Regions from separate parts of the Pseudoalteromonas sp. 13-15 genome, predicted to be linked through region 1. Evidence: predicted binding sites of a transcription regulator. Region 1 holds the regulator's gene; each other region holds the start of a gene.
What was found. The regulator FliA, encoded in region 1, starts transcription of late flagellar genes. The targets are predictions, from matches to a motif close to CTAAAGNTNNNNNNNNNNNNGCCGATA.
Positions count from the first base shown of each region.

Region 1 (4,413 bases):
GCAGAATTGGCTTCTATGTTTTCTCAATCAGGTATTGATACTACAGACAACTACCAAGAGCCAGTTCAAGAGCAGCGTCCTCGTCCTATATTCACTAATGAACGTCAAGCTTCAGCGCGTCCGCAAACACAAGCAGACAGCCTTGGATTTGATGATTTAGAAAGTGGTTTTGATGATCTTGACAGTCCAGTGACACCTCGCCAAGAAACTAAGCATACTGAAAGTGAGCAAATTTCGTCAATGCGTGACGAAATGAATGCCATTCGTCAATTGTTAGAACATCAAGTGTCAGGGCTTATGCAACAAGACATGGCAAGACGCGATCCTACTCGTGCATGCATGATTGATCGTTTAGTCGGTATGGGAATAGATAAAGATGTTGCTGAGCAAATGGCGTGCTTTGTACCTGACGATGTATCTCGCCAGCAAGGTTGGAAAGCACTTTTAACAATGGTTGAAGATCAGATGCAGACAACCAACAACGAGATTTTACGTCAAGGCGGTGTATACGCCTTAGTCGGCCCAACGGGTGTTGGCAAAACAACAACCGTTGCTAAATTAGCTGCGCTTGGCGCACAAAAATACGGTGCAGACAAAGTCGCTTTAATCACAACAGACACATACAGAATTGGTGCTTATGAGCAACTCGCCACTTATGGCCGAATTATAGGTTGTGGTGTAAAGCAAGTTAAAGATGCTAATGAATTAGCTGAAGTTTTATATCATTTACGAAATAAACGACTAGTATTAATTGATACTGCGGGTATGAGCCAACGCGACTTGCGCTTAACTGAGCAACTTAATACGCTAATGCGTAATCAGCGTGTTGATATTCGCAGTTATTTAGTGCTCAGCGCAACATCGCAAATACATGTGTTGCAAGAAACCGTTAGGCATTTTAAAAAAGTGCAGTTAAGTGGTTGTATATTCACCAAATTAGACGAATCTTTAAGTTTAGGTGAGATTATTAGTATAGCGATTCAAAATCGCCTTCCAATAGGGTATCTTACTAACGGTCAACGAGTACCAGAAGATATTCGAGTTGCAAATGCTGAAAAACTAGTTAAAAAGGCTGAGCAACTCTATTTAAAAAGAGCAAAAGCACAACATTCAAGGCACCAAGCAGTGGCGCCAAGCACAGTAGGGATGTATGATTAACACAGTATTAGATCAAGCAAGTGGCCTGCGCAAAATGAGTCAAAACAATAACAACGGCGTAAAAGTTATCGCTGTCACTGGCGGTAAAGGTGGAGTAGGAAAAACAAATGTTTCTCTGAATACTGCAATTGCATTAGGCCAGCAAGGTAACAGAGTGTTGGTTCTTGATGCCGATTTAGGCTTAGCAAACTGTGACGTTATGCTAGGACTACGTGTTGAACGTAACTTATCACATGTTTTATCTGGTGAATGTGAACTTGATGAAATTTTAGTTGAAGGCCCCGCAGGTATAAAAATTGTACCCGCAACGTCAGGCTCTCAAAGTATGGTTGAATTGTCGCCTTCAGAGCACGCAGGACTTATACGGGCTTTTAGTGAATTAAATACAGAGTTTGATATTTTAATTGTCGATACAGCCGCAGGTATTTCAGACATGGTGCTGAGCTTTTCTCGCGCGGCACAAGACGTCATGGTTGTTGTATGCGACGAGCCCACATCGATTACAGATGCTTACGCGCTCATTAAAGTGTTGAGTCGCGAGCATGGTGTATACAAATTTAAAATTGTTGCAAATATGGTCCGTAGTATGCGTGAAGGGCAAGAGTTATTTGCTAAACTTTCCAAAGTGACCGATCGTTTTTTAGATGTATCAATGGACCTGGTCGCAACGGTTCCCTACGACGAAAATATGCGCAAAGCAACGCGTCGCCAAAAAGTTATTGTAGAGCTTTTTCCTAATTCGCCGGCGGCACTTGCGTTTCAAGCGTTAGCAACAAAAGCAGTTAAATGGCCAATACCTAATCAACCATCAGGTCATCTGGAGTTTTTCATAGAGAAACTAGTAAACGGCTAATTATGACAACATTGGTGAATAAAGTTATGGGATATCAATCAGCACAAAATTTAAATGTGATTGTTGAAAAACATGCATCACTTGTCAAAAAAGTGGCATGTCATCTTATAGCGCGTTTACCAGCCAGCGTGCAGCTGGACGATTTAATACAATCAGGAATGATAGGTCTGATTGAAGCATCTAAAAGTTTTGATGCAACCAAAGGGGCTAGCTTTGAAACTTTTGCGGGGATTCGTATTCGTGGGGCAATGCTTGACGAGATGCGACGTGGCGATTGGGCACCCCGTTCAGTGCATCGTAAAAGCCGTTTGGTGGCCGAAACAATTGCTTTTTTAGAAAAAAGCTTAAACCGTGAGCCGACAGATATAGAAGTTGCTGAAAAACTTGAAATTTCGTTAAATGAGTACCATCATATCTTAAACGATGTAAATGCAAGTAAAGTACTCGGTATTGAAGACCTTGGTGTTGATGAAGATGCCATCAGTCCAGTGGGCCAAGATTTAGCGCTAGACAAACCGTTTAATAATGTTAAAAATGAGCGGTTTAACGAGTCTTTATTAGGTGCAATAAAATCTTTACCAGAACGTGATGCAATGGTGCTGTCTTTGTACTATAACGATGAAATGAATTTAAAAGAAATAGGGCATATACTCGATGTAAGTGAATCGCGTGTAAGTCAAATACATGGTCAGGCGATGATTAAGCTTAAAGCTAAAATCAATGACTGGATAAATTAGTAGTAAGTAAACAAGGTTAAGACCTCACTGGGGGATGTTTTGGATAAAAACATGAAAATTCTGGTTGTTGACGATTTTTCAACAATGAGACGTATTATTAAAAATCTGTTGCGTGACTTAGGTTTCACTAATGTTCAAGAAGCAGACGATGGGTCAACCGCTTTGCCAATGCTACAAAATCAAGTATTTGATTTTGTTGTTACCGATTGGAATATGCCAGGAATGCAGGGTATAGACCTACTAAGAGCAATACGTGCGGATGATAAGCTTAAACACATTCCAGTATTGATGGTAACGGCTGAAGCTAAAAAAGAACAAATTATAGCGGCAGCACAGGCAGGTGTTAATGGTTATATCGTTAAGCCATTTACTGCTGGAACACTCAAAACTAAATTAGAAAAAGTATTTGAACGTTTAGGCTAATGATAGGGGGAGAGGCTTATGTCAGCACTTGCTGCGCCTCAAATAACTTTAGAACAAGCTCGTCAGCTCGTTGTTTTTCTAGAAAACGGTGAGCAAGACAAAGCCAATCAGTTAATTTTAGATACCGCTTCTAAGGAGCAATCTGAAATATTTGCTGAGGTTGGAAAGTTAACCCGTCAATTGCATGAAGCTTTAAAAAGCTTTGAGCTAGACACTCGCTTATCTGACTTAACTACCGATGCTATTCCAGATGCAAAGAAACGGCTCAATTATGTTATAGAAATGACAGAAAATGCCGCGAATAAAACAATGGATGCAGTTGAGGCTAGCCTACCAATTGCTCAACAGTTGGCAGACGAAATATCTCATATCAAACCGACATGGGATCGCCTAATGAATCGAGAGATTGAGTTAGGGGAGTTTAAATCGTTATGCCACAGCATTGATAAGTTTATGAACAATTCTCATCATAAAACCGATGAGCTGCAAAGTTTGATGACTAATGTACTTATGGCACAAGACTATCAAGATTTAACCGGACAAGTTATTCGCCGAGTTATTGAGCTTGTTAGAGAAGTTGAAGAAAGCTTAATTCATCTTTTGACAGCCTTCGCTGATCAAAGCGAAAGTAAAGCCGAAAAAATAGAACAACAAAAAACAAATGAACCATTAGACGAACAAACTTTAGCAGGTCCAGAAGGCCCTATTATTGATAAAGAATCACGTAATGATGTTGTATCTGATCAAGATGAAGTCGATGATCTTTTATCAAGTTTGGGCTTCTAAGAGGAGAGTAACTGCATGTTTGAAGTCGATGAAGATATTTTACAAGACTTTCTTGTAGAGGCAGGAGAAATCCTAGAGCTTTTATCTGAACAGTTAGTTGAGCTGGAAAACAATCCAGAGGACACCGAATTACTCAATGCCATATTTAGAGGGTTCCACACTGTAAAAGGTGGTGCTGGATTTTTAGCTATGACCGAGCTCGTTGATGCATGTCATGGCGCAGAGAATGTGTTCGATCTGCTTAGGCAAGGCGTACGAACGGTTAATTCAGAGTTGATGGATGTAATTTTACAAGCTCTCGATACGATTAACGAGATGTTTGCCACCATTCAAAATCGTGATAAACCAGAACCTGCTGATCCTGAACTTCTTGAAACCCTTCATAAACTAGGTTTACCTCCAACAGAAGAAGAGCTTGCTGGTGACTCACCAGTTGATTCAACTGAAGAACCTCAA
Region 1 is NZ_CP019162.1:71,566-75,978, forward strand. It holds gene flhF (flagellar biosynthesis protein FlhF) at 1-1,158, shown strand, start outside; gene ATS72_RS00385 (MinD/ParA family ATP-binding protein) at 1,151-2,011, shown strand; gene ATS72_RS00390 (RNA polymerase sigma factor FliA) at 2,038-2,748, shown strand; gene cheY (chemotaxis response regulator CheY) at 2,788-3,171, shown strand; gene ATS72_RS00400 (protein phosphatase CheZ) at 3,190-3,957, shown strand; gene ATS72_RS00405 (chemotaxis protein CheA) at 3,973-4,413, shown strand, end outside.

Region 2 (4,413 bases), 340 kb from region 1:
TGTTAACTCTAAAATACTTGGACTTATGAATAACATACTCCAATTATCATCTAGCCTACATCTAAATACAGCACCCGGCATATTGTTTATTAAAGAACGGTATTTTTGCTCTTTTTCAACAAGGCTACGTTGTAATTCACGTTGTTCGGTTAAATCAGTGATATAGCCAACATATAATGGAGTTTGTCCTGGCTGGTTAACTTCGCCAATGCCTATTCTAATAGGAAAAAGGTGGCCTTCTTTATGTTTTGCAAAAATTTCACGGTTTACACCGAGCACTTTGTTTGAGTTAACATCTTTTGCATTAGAGAGGTATTCATCGTGATGCTTAGCGAGCTTTTCATCCATTAACATTTTTATATTTTTGTTTTTTACTTCATGTTCTTGCCAGCCAAAAATATGTGTGGCTGAGGCATTAAAACTTAAAATATGCCCTCTGTGATCAATCGTTACTATGGCATCGATGGCTGTTTCGAGTATGGCATTCAGGCGAGACTCATCGGCAGACTTTTCTTCTAGCAACATTTTATAACGAACCATTCCGTTAATAACCGCGACAACGCTTGTAATAGCAACCGTAGCTGTAGCAACAGCAATTGCGACAAATGTAAGACCGGCGGATGCGTTAATATCATCGAATAGCAGTGGCGAAGTTGCAACAAAACGGGTTGCTGCCATGCCCATATAGTGCATTCCTGCAACAGCAAGGCCCAAAATAATTGCGCTTATGGTGCGGCTTTGTAGAGGCGTTAATGTAGGGAAAAATTTATCTAAGTTAAATCGACTATAAAGAGCAATAAAAGAAAGTGCTATTGCAACAAATATTGATAAAACAAACATAAGTGGGTCGTAGCGTAATAAAGGAGCCAACTCCATAGCGGCCATGCCGCTGTAATGCATTGTGCCAATGCCTGCGCCTAATAATACAGAACATAAACCAAGTATTTTGAAGCTCGCTTTATTGTTAATTAAAATAGAAATTGCAAATAGGCAAGCAAAAAAAGCAGGAAGAAAAGACAATATAGTTATTGTTGGGTCGTATTTAATATTTGTGCAGAGCGAGAAGGCCAGCATACCGATAAAGTGCATACTCCAAATACCGGCCGAAAATATTGCTGCGGCAGTAAATTTTGCTAGGCGTTCATAATTATGAAATTTTGTTTCTTTGGCTAAATCAATTAATCGGGTTGTAAAAAAAGAAGCAAATATTGCTATTAAAACAGATATAGATACTAAAAGAGGGTCGTAAACGCCGTTAACTACTAGGCTAGGGTCGTGGTCTGTAATAAAAAATGCAGATAGCATATTGGCTCAAAAATTAGTCTTTAGGTAGCCAGTTTAATATATTCATCATATAAATAAATACTTAATTGACTAGAGGGGTATAAAAAATGAGTTTGTTTCAATTTTTTAACGTATAGTTTTCAAGTTATTATTTTTTATATTTATTTTGTCAAACTGATAGAGAAGCATTTTGCTATCATATGAATGACACAGATGATAACCAACATGGGGTTACATCAAATTAGTATATAAATTTTTGTAGTGAATACTTAAAATTAGGTCAATGAGAGAAAGTAGTGTTTGATTACCAGCTAAAAAAAAGTAAACGAAGAAAAACAGTCGCTATAAAGGTACATGATCAAGCTGTTACTATATATGCTCCCCATTATGTTGCCCAAAAACAAATCGATAGTTGGTTACTTGAAAAGCAGCCCTGGATTGAAGCACAATTAAAAAAGCAGCTTAATGCAGTCGATACTAAGCAGTATCCCCTTATCCATAATAAAATTAAGATGTTTTCTGAGTGGGTTAAATTAAGTTTTTTAGAAAGTTCGTTATCTGATATTCAAGAACACAATAATGTTTTGTTGGTAACACACTCTACTAGAATAAAAAATCACAATGGTAAATACGAAAGTTTGATTAAACAGTATTTAGAAGAGAAGTTGGCGGCGTATATTGAAATGCGTATTAGCTATTATTGCAAAATAATGAAAGAAGAATTGCCTCAAAAGTTAAGTATTGCCATATATAAACGCCGTTGGGGGAGTTGCAACAGCAGGCGAGAGCTAACTTTTAATTTACACCTAATAGGGGCTCCTCATGCCGTGATTGATTATGTAATAGTGCATGAACTTGCTCATTTGCAGTATTTAAACCACAGTAAGGACTTTTGGGCTAGAGTAGAGGCATTTTTTCCTGATCATAAAATTGCATCAGATTGGCTAAAAGCAAACGGAACAAGTTTACAGTGGGTGTTTTAAGCTAATTTGAATATAGGAATATAGGAATATAGGAATATAGGAATATAGGAATATAGGAATATAGAAGAAGTGGTGGAGGGAGCTGGATTCGAACCAGCGAAGGCTGAGCCGTCAGATTTACAGTCTGATCCCTTTGGCCGCTCGGGAACCCCTCCACACTATTTTTGTTACATTTGGCCCCACTTAACTTAGCGGTAAGAAAAGTGGTGGAGGGAGCTGGATTCGAACCAGCGAAGGCTGAGCCGTCAGATTTACAGTCTGATCCCTTTGGCCGCTCGGGAACCCCTCCAATGCAACGGCGCTGATAATAGCAAAATGTGCCTTTAAGTAAAGAAAAAAGCTAAAGAAAATTTAAATAAAGCCGATAAATATTCATTACTCATTCCAATCGGCTAAAGTCTATGCAAATCGATGATTTGTTAATCACAGAGCAGCAATTAAGTACTCGGTTAAACCAAAGTGTACATGCAGACCGCCGTGGTGAATTTTCATTGCTGTTAGCAATGCTTTCACAAGATGCTTTAGATTTTAGTCAATTTCATTTACCTAAAACTGAAATTGAAGAAAACACAACTCAAGAAGCGCAGTTAAGAGAGCAATTAGGAGCAGGACCAAAGCAGCTATTAGCACCCAGTGAATTTAATATGCTAATTGGGCAGTTTAATGCACAGCGTTTGTCTTTGGTTGGTGAGAATAAAGGCATGGTCGATATAAAGCTAAATCAGTGTTTAAACCCTGAGCCCTTTTCGATTAGAGATGATGTAAACCACATACCCCTACCCATTATAGATAATTGTGAACTTGCTGTGCGAAGACGTTTACAAAAAGACGAAATAGAAATAGATAATCCAAAAATGGATGTCGCAGGCTTTTATGACGTTCTAACAGACGTAAATCAGCGTGAACCATTACATTTGACGATGGCATAATTTATGATTTCATCAAATAGTGTCTAGTTACACTACCCATCACTGATTAAATTTTACGACTGCACCAAATCCGAATTGACTAAAAATTGATTTAATGTAAAAAAAGCATCCAAAAATTAAATGCAATTGCTATAATGGCTACAAATGGTATGACATGAATGCCGTTATCATTAAACCAAGGTAATTAGGAACGTAATGAAGAAAACATTCACGCTAAATCACGAGAAAATCAAATACCCTCGTATGGTTGATGCTGCAAAGCATGAAGTGAAAAAATATTTGAAAAGAGAGCGCAACAAAACTCTACCAGAAGATGCAGATTATTGGGCATTTGACTGTAAGTTTGGTAAAACGGTTGAAGATGCGCAAGTGGTTCATGTAGCTGAAATCAGCAACTGTATTAGCGATATTGAAAAGCAAGAATTGATGTCTTTTTACTTAGAAATATTGGCAAAACCTGCACAGCGTCAACAGCTAGACCTTGATAACGACGAGTAATAATTAGCGTTTGTGCATATCAAATTATTTAAATGGGCCATTGGCCCATTTTTTATGCCTATAGACTACCTTCAAGCTTTTTTCTTTTGAGCTAGCTCAAAGTATTTCACATTGTTTTAGGGCTTTAACTGTTAAATTGTTATTAACACTACTTTTTCCTTCAATATTAACCACTTAATTAATAGGGGTAGTACTAAACCTAAAAGTTATAGAGAAAGTTGTGTTTAATAAATTTACGAAGCTATGCATTAAATGTGAGTATTTAATTAGCAACGGAGTAAAGTAAACAATGTACTTCACTTAAAAAGAGGGGATTACGCGCTATGGCATTTTTTGTATTTTTTTGCGCTGCCACAAGGGCAATCATCATTCCTGCCAACTTTTATATCAGCGACCGGAAATATAATACCATCGAGATATCGCCACTGGGTTTGCTCTTTTATAAATTGAGAGCGCTCATGTAACACACAATATAGGTTTTGATAAAAATAGGTAGCTTTAAACTCAACGACCCCTTTATTTTCATCGCTGTTTGTTTCAATAACAGATAAGCTTACAAATCGACAACTGGTGGCAAATTCTTTAATTTCATTTACAGGGTTTTCAGCTTGCTTTTCACTTGCATATGTTTGGTATACGTATTTAGCATTTTTTTGTACGTAAGCTGTATACCTAGAGCGCATTAACTGCTCGGGTGTTTCTGCTTGTTTATCACCTAA
Region 2 is NZ_CP019162.1:412,016-416,428, forward strand. It holds gene ATS72_RS02060 (MHYT domain-containing protein) at 1-1,305, opposite strand, end outside; gene ATS72_RS02065 (M48 family metallopeptidase) at 1,581-2,267, shown strand; tRNA gene ATS72_RS02070 (tRNA-Tyr) at 2,338-2,422, opposite strand; tRNA gene ATS72_RS02075 (tRNA-Tyr) at 2,472-2,556, opposite strand; gene ATS72_RS02080 (VC2046/SO_2500 family protein) at 2,669-3,196, shown strand; gene ATS72_RS02085 (DUF6172 family protein) at 3,392-3,694, shown strand; gene ATS72_RS02090 (YchJ family protein) at 4,009-4,413, opposite strand, start outside.
Region 2: ATS72_RS02080 (VC2046/SO_2500 family protein) is a predicted target of FliA. The motif match lies at 2,608-2,634, and genes of this name have one in related genera.

Region 3 (4,413 bases), 1.7 Mb from region 1:
GATATTTCAACTCGGCGATTCCGGCGTCGGTCTTCATTTGTCTCGTTAGGCACAAGCGGCCGAGTTTCAGCTCGCCCTACAACCATCATTCGTGTTTTATCAAACCCTTGAACTGTTTGCAATTCGCTAGCAACAGCCACTGCACGCTTAGACGACAAATCCCAGTTATTTACATATAACTCATTTGATACCTGAAAATCATCTGTATGCCCTGATACTGTAATTTCACCTGGTACATCTTTTAAAAGTTCGCCAATGTCTTGAATAATCGGTTTAAACTTAGGTTGTAAAAAAGCACTGCCCGAAGGAAACGAGCCATTTTCTCTAATACGAATAATAATTTGCTGACCTAATGATTCAAGTTCTATTGCACCATCTATTATTTGCCTTTCTAACTGCTGCGCTATTTTTTTAACTAGCTCATTTGTTTGCTCTTGATCTGCAGCGGATATTGCTTGTTCTGATGACTGCTCTTGTGAGGTACTTCTAGATTCACCGCCACGTTTATCGCCTCGCTGTTCTTGCCTGCCGCCCGCTGAACTTTCATCACCAGCCTGAAACTCTAGCATTTGCTGGGTCATTTCAACGGTTTGCTGTTGGATAGTTTCAATTGGTGTAGGCTCTGGCTTACCTGGAGTAAATTCCATAGCGATAACCGATGTCCCTTTTGGGATATCTTTAACTTCGATTTTATTTTGCACACCAAAAGCAAACTTCATAGAACCTGCAATTTGTTTAAATTTAAGTACATCCATTTCTGAGAATGCCAATAAGAGTACAAAAAAGCACATTAATAGCGACATTAAATCAGCAAATGTACCCATCCAAGCAGGCAAACCGGGGGGTGGGCATTTGCACTCTTCATCAGACATGGTTACTCCTCGGTATCAACTTTACGTTTAGACTCAGCCAAGTAGTTTTTCAAAATACCTTCAATAACTTTGGGGTTTTGACCATCTTGAATTCCTAAAATAGCATCAAGAATTAAACGCTGATTCATCGCTTCTTCGTCTTTACGCAGCTCGAGTTTTACCTGAATCGGAATTGCTACTACATTCGCCAAAAATGCACCATACAAAGTGGTCAATAGTGCCACAGCCATTGCAGGTCCAATAGCTTTGGGGTCGTCCATGTTTGATAACATGGCAACGAGGCCTATCAATGTACCAATCATTCCCATTGCGGGAGCTATGTCGGCAAGTGCTTTAAATAAGCCAGCACCTAGTTCATGACGGGTGGTGGTTAGGGAAATATCTTTTTGAAGTGTGGCGCGTACAACATCTGCGTCATGACCGTCAACAAGCATGTCAACGCCTTTACGCATAAATGGGTTTGGGATTTCAGCTTCTTCGAGCGCTAAAAAGCCACCTTTACGAGCAGAGTCCGCAAGCTCTACTGCTTTTTCTATTAACTCTTCAGGCGACTCAATTTTAAACATGAATGCCTTACCAACCACCTTACCTATCCCTAAAAACTGAGACATAGTAAAGTTTGATAAAACAATAAACAGCGAGCCACCAAATACAATTACACTTGAAGGCGCATCGGCAAACATGCCCATTTCACCGCTACTACTCATAAACATAGACATGACAATTAAGCCTATTGCGCCTAGGATCCCTATTATGGTTGCTAAATCCACATTTCCTCCAGAGATTTCATGTTTAAATGCCTTATCATAAACTTTTTATTATTAACTGCTTATCGGCAACATACTGAATTGCTTAAGTCATTTTTGAAAATAAACATAAAAGTTATATTTATTATTTTATATCAAGTTAGACGCTCTGCCTAATTATCGAGTTTTCCTGACTAATAACACTGATTAACACGCGATTAATCGTGCTAAATGTAAAAAACTCATATCATCCTTTGACCTAGTTTAGCATTCCCCCTAAAATTGGCTCCTAAATTTATCATGTAAGCTGAAATAAAGATGGCGACTAAAAAACCTGAAAACTTAAGTTTCGAAAAAGCACTAGAAGAATTATCAACAATTGTTAGTGAAATGGAACAAGGTGATTTATCGCTTGAACAATCATTAAAGCAGTTCGAGCGTGGTATTGCACTCGCTGGTGCGTCATCTGAAAAACTACAGCAAGCAGAACAAAAAGTTTCTATTTTAATGGGCAATAGCGAAAAGTCAGCACTTACAAACTTTAATAATGATATGGAATAGTTGTGAGCATAAAAGACTATATTGAACGTGCTCAAATAGATGTAGCTACTACACTCAATAGCTACTTTGAACAACCGCTCGATAGCGATAAAACAATAAAAGAAGCCACTCATTACTGCTTATTTAATGGTGGAAAAAGGCTGCGCCCTTTTTTGGTGTACGCTGTTGGTGAAATGCTAGGCGCTAAAAAAAGTGACTTAGACGTTTTGGCTGCAGCCATAGAATGCATTCATAGTTATTCATTAGTACATGACGACCTACCAGCTATGGATGATGACGATTTACGCCGCGGCTACCCCACTTGCCATATTGTGTATGGCGAAGCGCAAGCCATTTTAGCGGGTGATGCATTACAAACTCTCGCCTTTGAACTTATAGCCACACATAACTTTAATTGCTCAGCGCAGTCACAAGTAAAAATGATTGCAGCACTTGCGCATGCATCAGGTATTGAAGGAATGGTGGCAGGACAAGGTTTAGACATTGCCGCAACTGACAAAGTTGTTTCTGTACAAGAGCTTGAGCGCATCCATAAGTTAAAAACCGGTGCACTAATTAACTGTGCTATAACACTAGGTGCACTGTGCAGTGAAAAAGCAGATGAACAAACTTTAGAAAACTTGAGCGTTTTTGGGTATGCTATAGGGCTGGCATTTCAAGTACACGACGATATTTTAGACGTGGAAGGTGACACCTTTATATTAGGTAAACCACAAGGCTCAGATATAGAAGCGAATAAAGCGACATACCCGGCGTTATTAGGTATGCTAGGCGCTAAAGAAAAGGCGCAAAATTTAATAACACAAGCCCACGAAGCGTTAGCACTTATTGATGCAGATACTACGCTTCTTGCGTCGCTAGCAAATTACCTTATTGAACGTGACCACTAGTCACAGTTTAAGCGTATTGCAAATAGCACTGACATTATTACTTAACATTCGTTGTTCACTCCCATTTGAAAGCGAATGTGATCGAAGGATATAAAAAAGCCATGACACTTGATAGTAGCAAGTATCCATTACTTAACTTGGTTGACAAACCAGCTCAATTACGAGACTTAGCGCAAGATAAACTTCCCGAGTTTAGCAATGAGCTACGTGAGTATTTACTTAACTCTGTATCGCAAAGTAGCGGTCATTTAGCGTCTGGTTTAGGCACAGTTGAGCTTACAGTTGCACTTCATTATGTATATAACACACCAGAAGATCGTGTAGTGTGGGATGTTGGGCATCAAGCCTACCCGCATAAGATCTTAACGGGTCGCCGCGACCAAATGCATACTATTCGCCAAAAGGATGGTCTGCACCCATTCCCATTTAGAGATGAAAGTGACTACGACACATTCAGTGTTGGCCATTCTAGCACCTCAATTTCTGCAGCTTTGGGCATGTCAATTGCTGCGCATAAAGAAGGCGCAGGGCGTAAAACGGTTGCAGTTATTGGTGATGGCGCTATTACTGCGGGTATGGCATTTGAGGCGATGAACCATTTAGGCGATGTAAAATCAGACATGCTTATTATTCTAAATGATAACGAAATGTCGATTTCAGAAAACGTTGGCGCATTAACCAACCACTTTGCGCGTATTCTATCTGGTAGCTTTTACACCAACATTCGCGAAGGAAGTAAAAAGTTACTGTCTGGCGTACCGCCTGTTAAAGAGCTTGCCAGCAGAATGGAAGAGCATCTTAAAGGCATGGTTATCCCTGGTACGTTTTTTGAAGAACTTGGCTTAAATTATATTGGCCCAATTGATGGGCACGATGTAAACATGCTGGTTGATACATTACGTAATATGCGTAATTTAAAAGGCCCACAACTTCTTCATATAAAAACGCAAAAAGGTAAGGGTTACAAGCCAGCTGAAGCCGACCCTATTGGTTACCACGGCGTCCCTAAGTTTGATCCAAACACATCTAGCTTGCCTAAATCAAAACCGGGCGCCCCTACATTTTCAAAAGTATTTGGCGACTGGCTATGCGACATGGCGCAGCAAGATGATAAGTTAATGGCTATCACTCCTGCCATGCGTGAAGGCTCGGGCATGGTGCGCTTTTCAAAAGAACATGCTGATAAGTATTTTGACGTCGCGATTGCTGAACAACATGCCGTAACTCTAGCCGCAGGTTTTGCATGTGAAGGCTTAAAGCCTGTTGTTGCTATCTATTCAAGCTTTTTACAGCGCGCATACGATCAGCTCATTCACGATGTTGCATTACAAAACCTCCCTGTAT
Region 3 is NZ_CP019162.1:1,748,998-1,753,410, forward strand. It holds gene ATS72_RS08085 (flagellar motor protein MotB) at 1-872, opposite strand, end outside; gene pomA (flagellar motor protein PomA) at 875-1,642, opposite strand; gene ATS72_RS08095 (exodeoxyribonuclease VII small subunit) at 1,937-2,179, shown strand; gene ispA ((2E,6E)-farnesyl diphosphate synthase) at 2,182-3,069, shown strand; gene dxs (1-deoxy-D-xylulose-5-phosphate synthase) at 3,171-4,413, shown strand, end outside.
Region 3: pomA (flagellar motor protein PomA) is a predicted target of FliA. The motif match lies at 1,703-1,729, and genes of this name have one in related genera.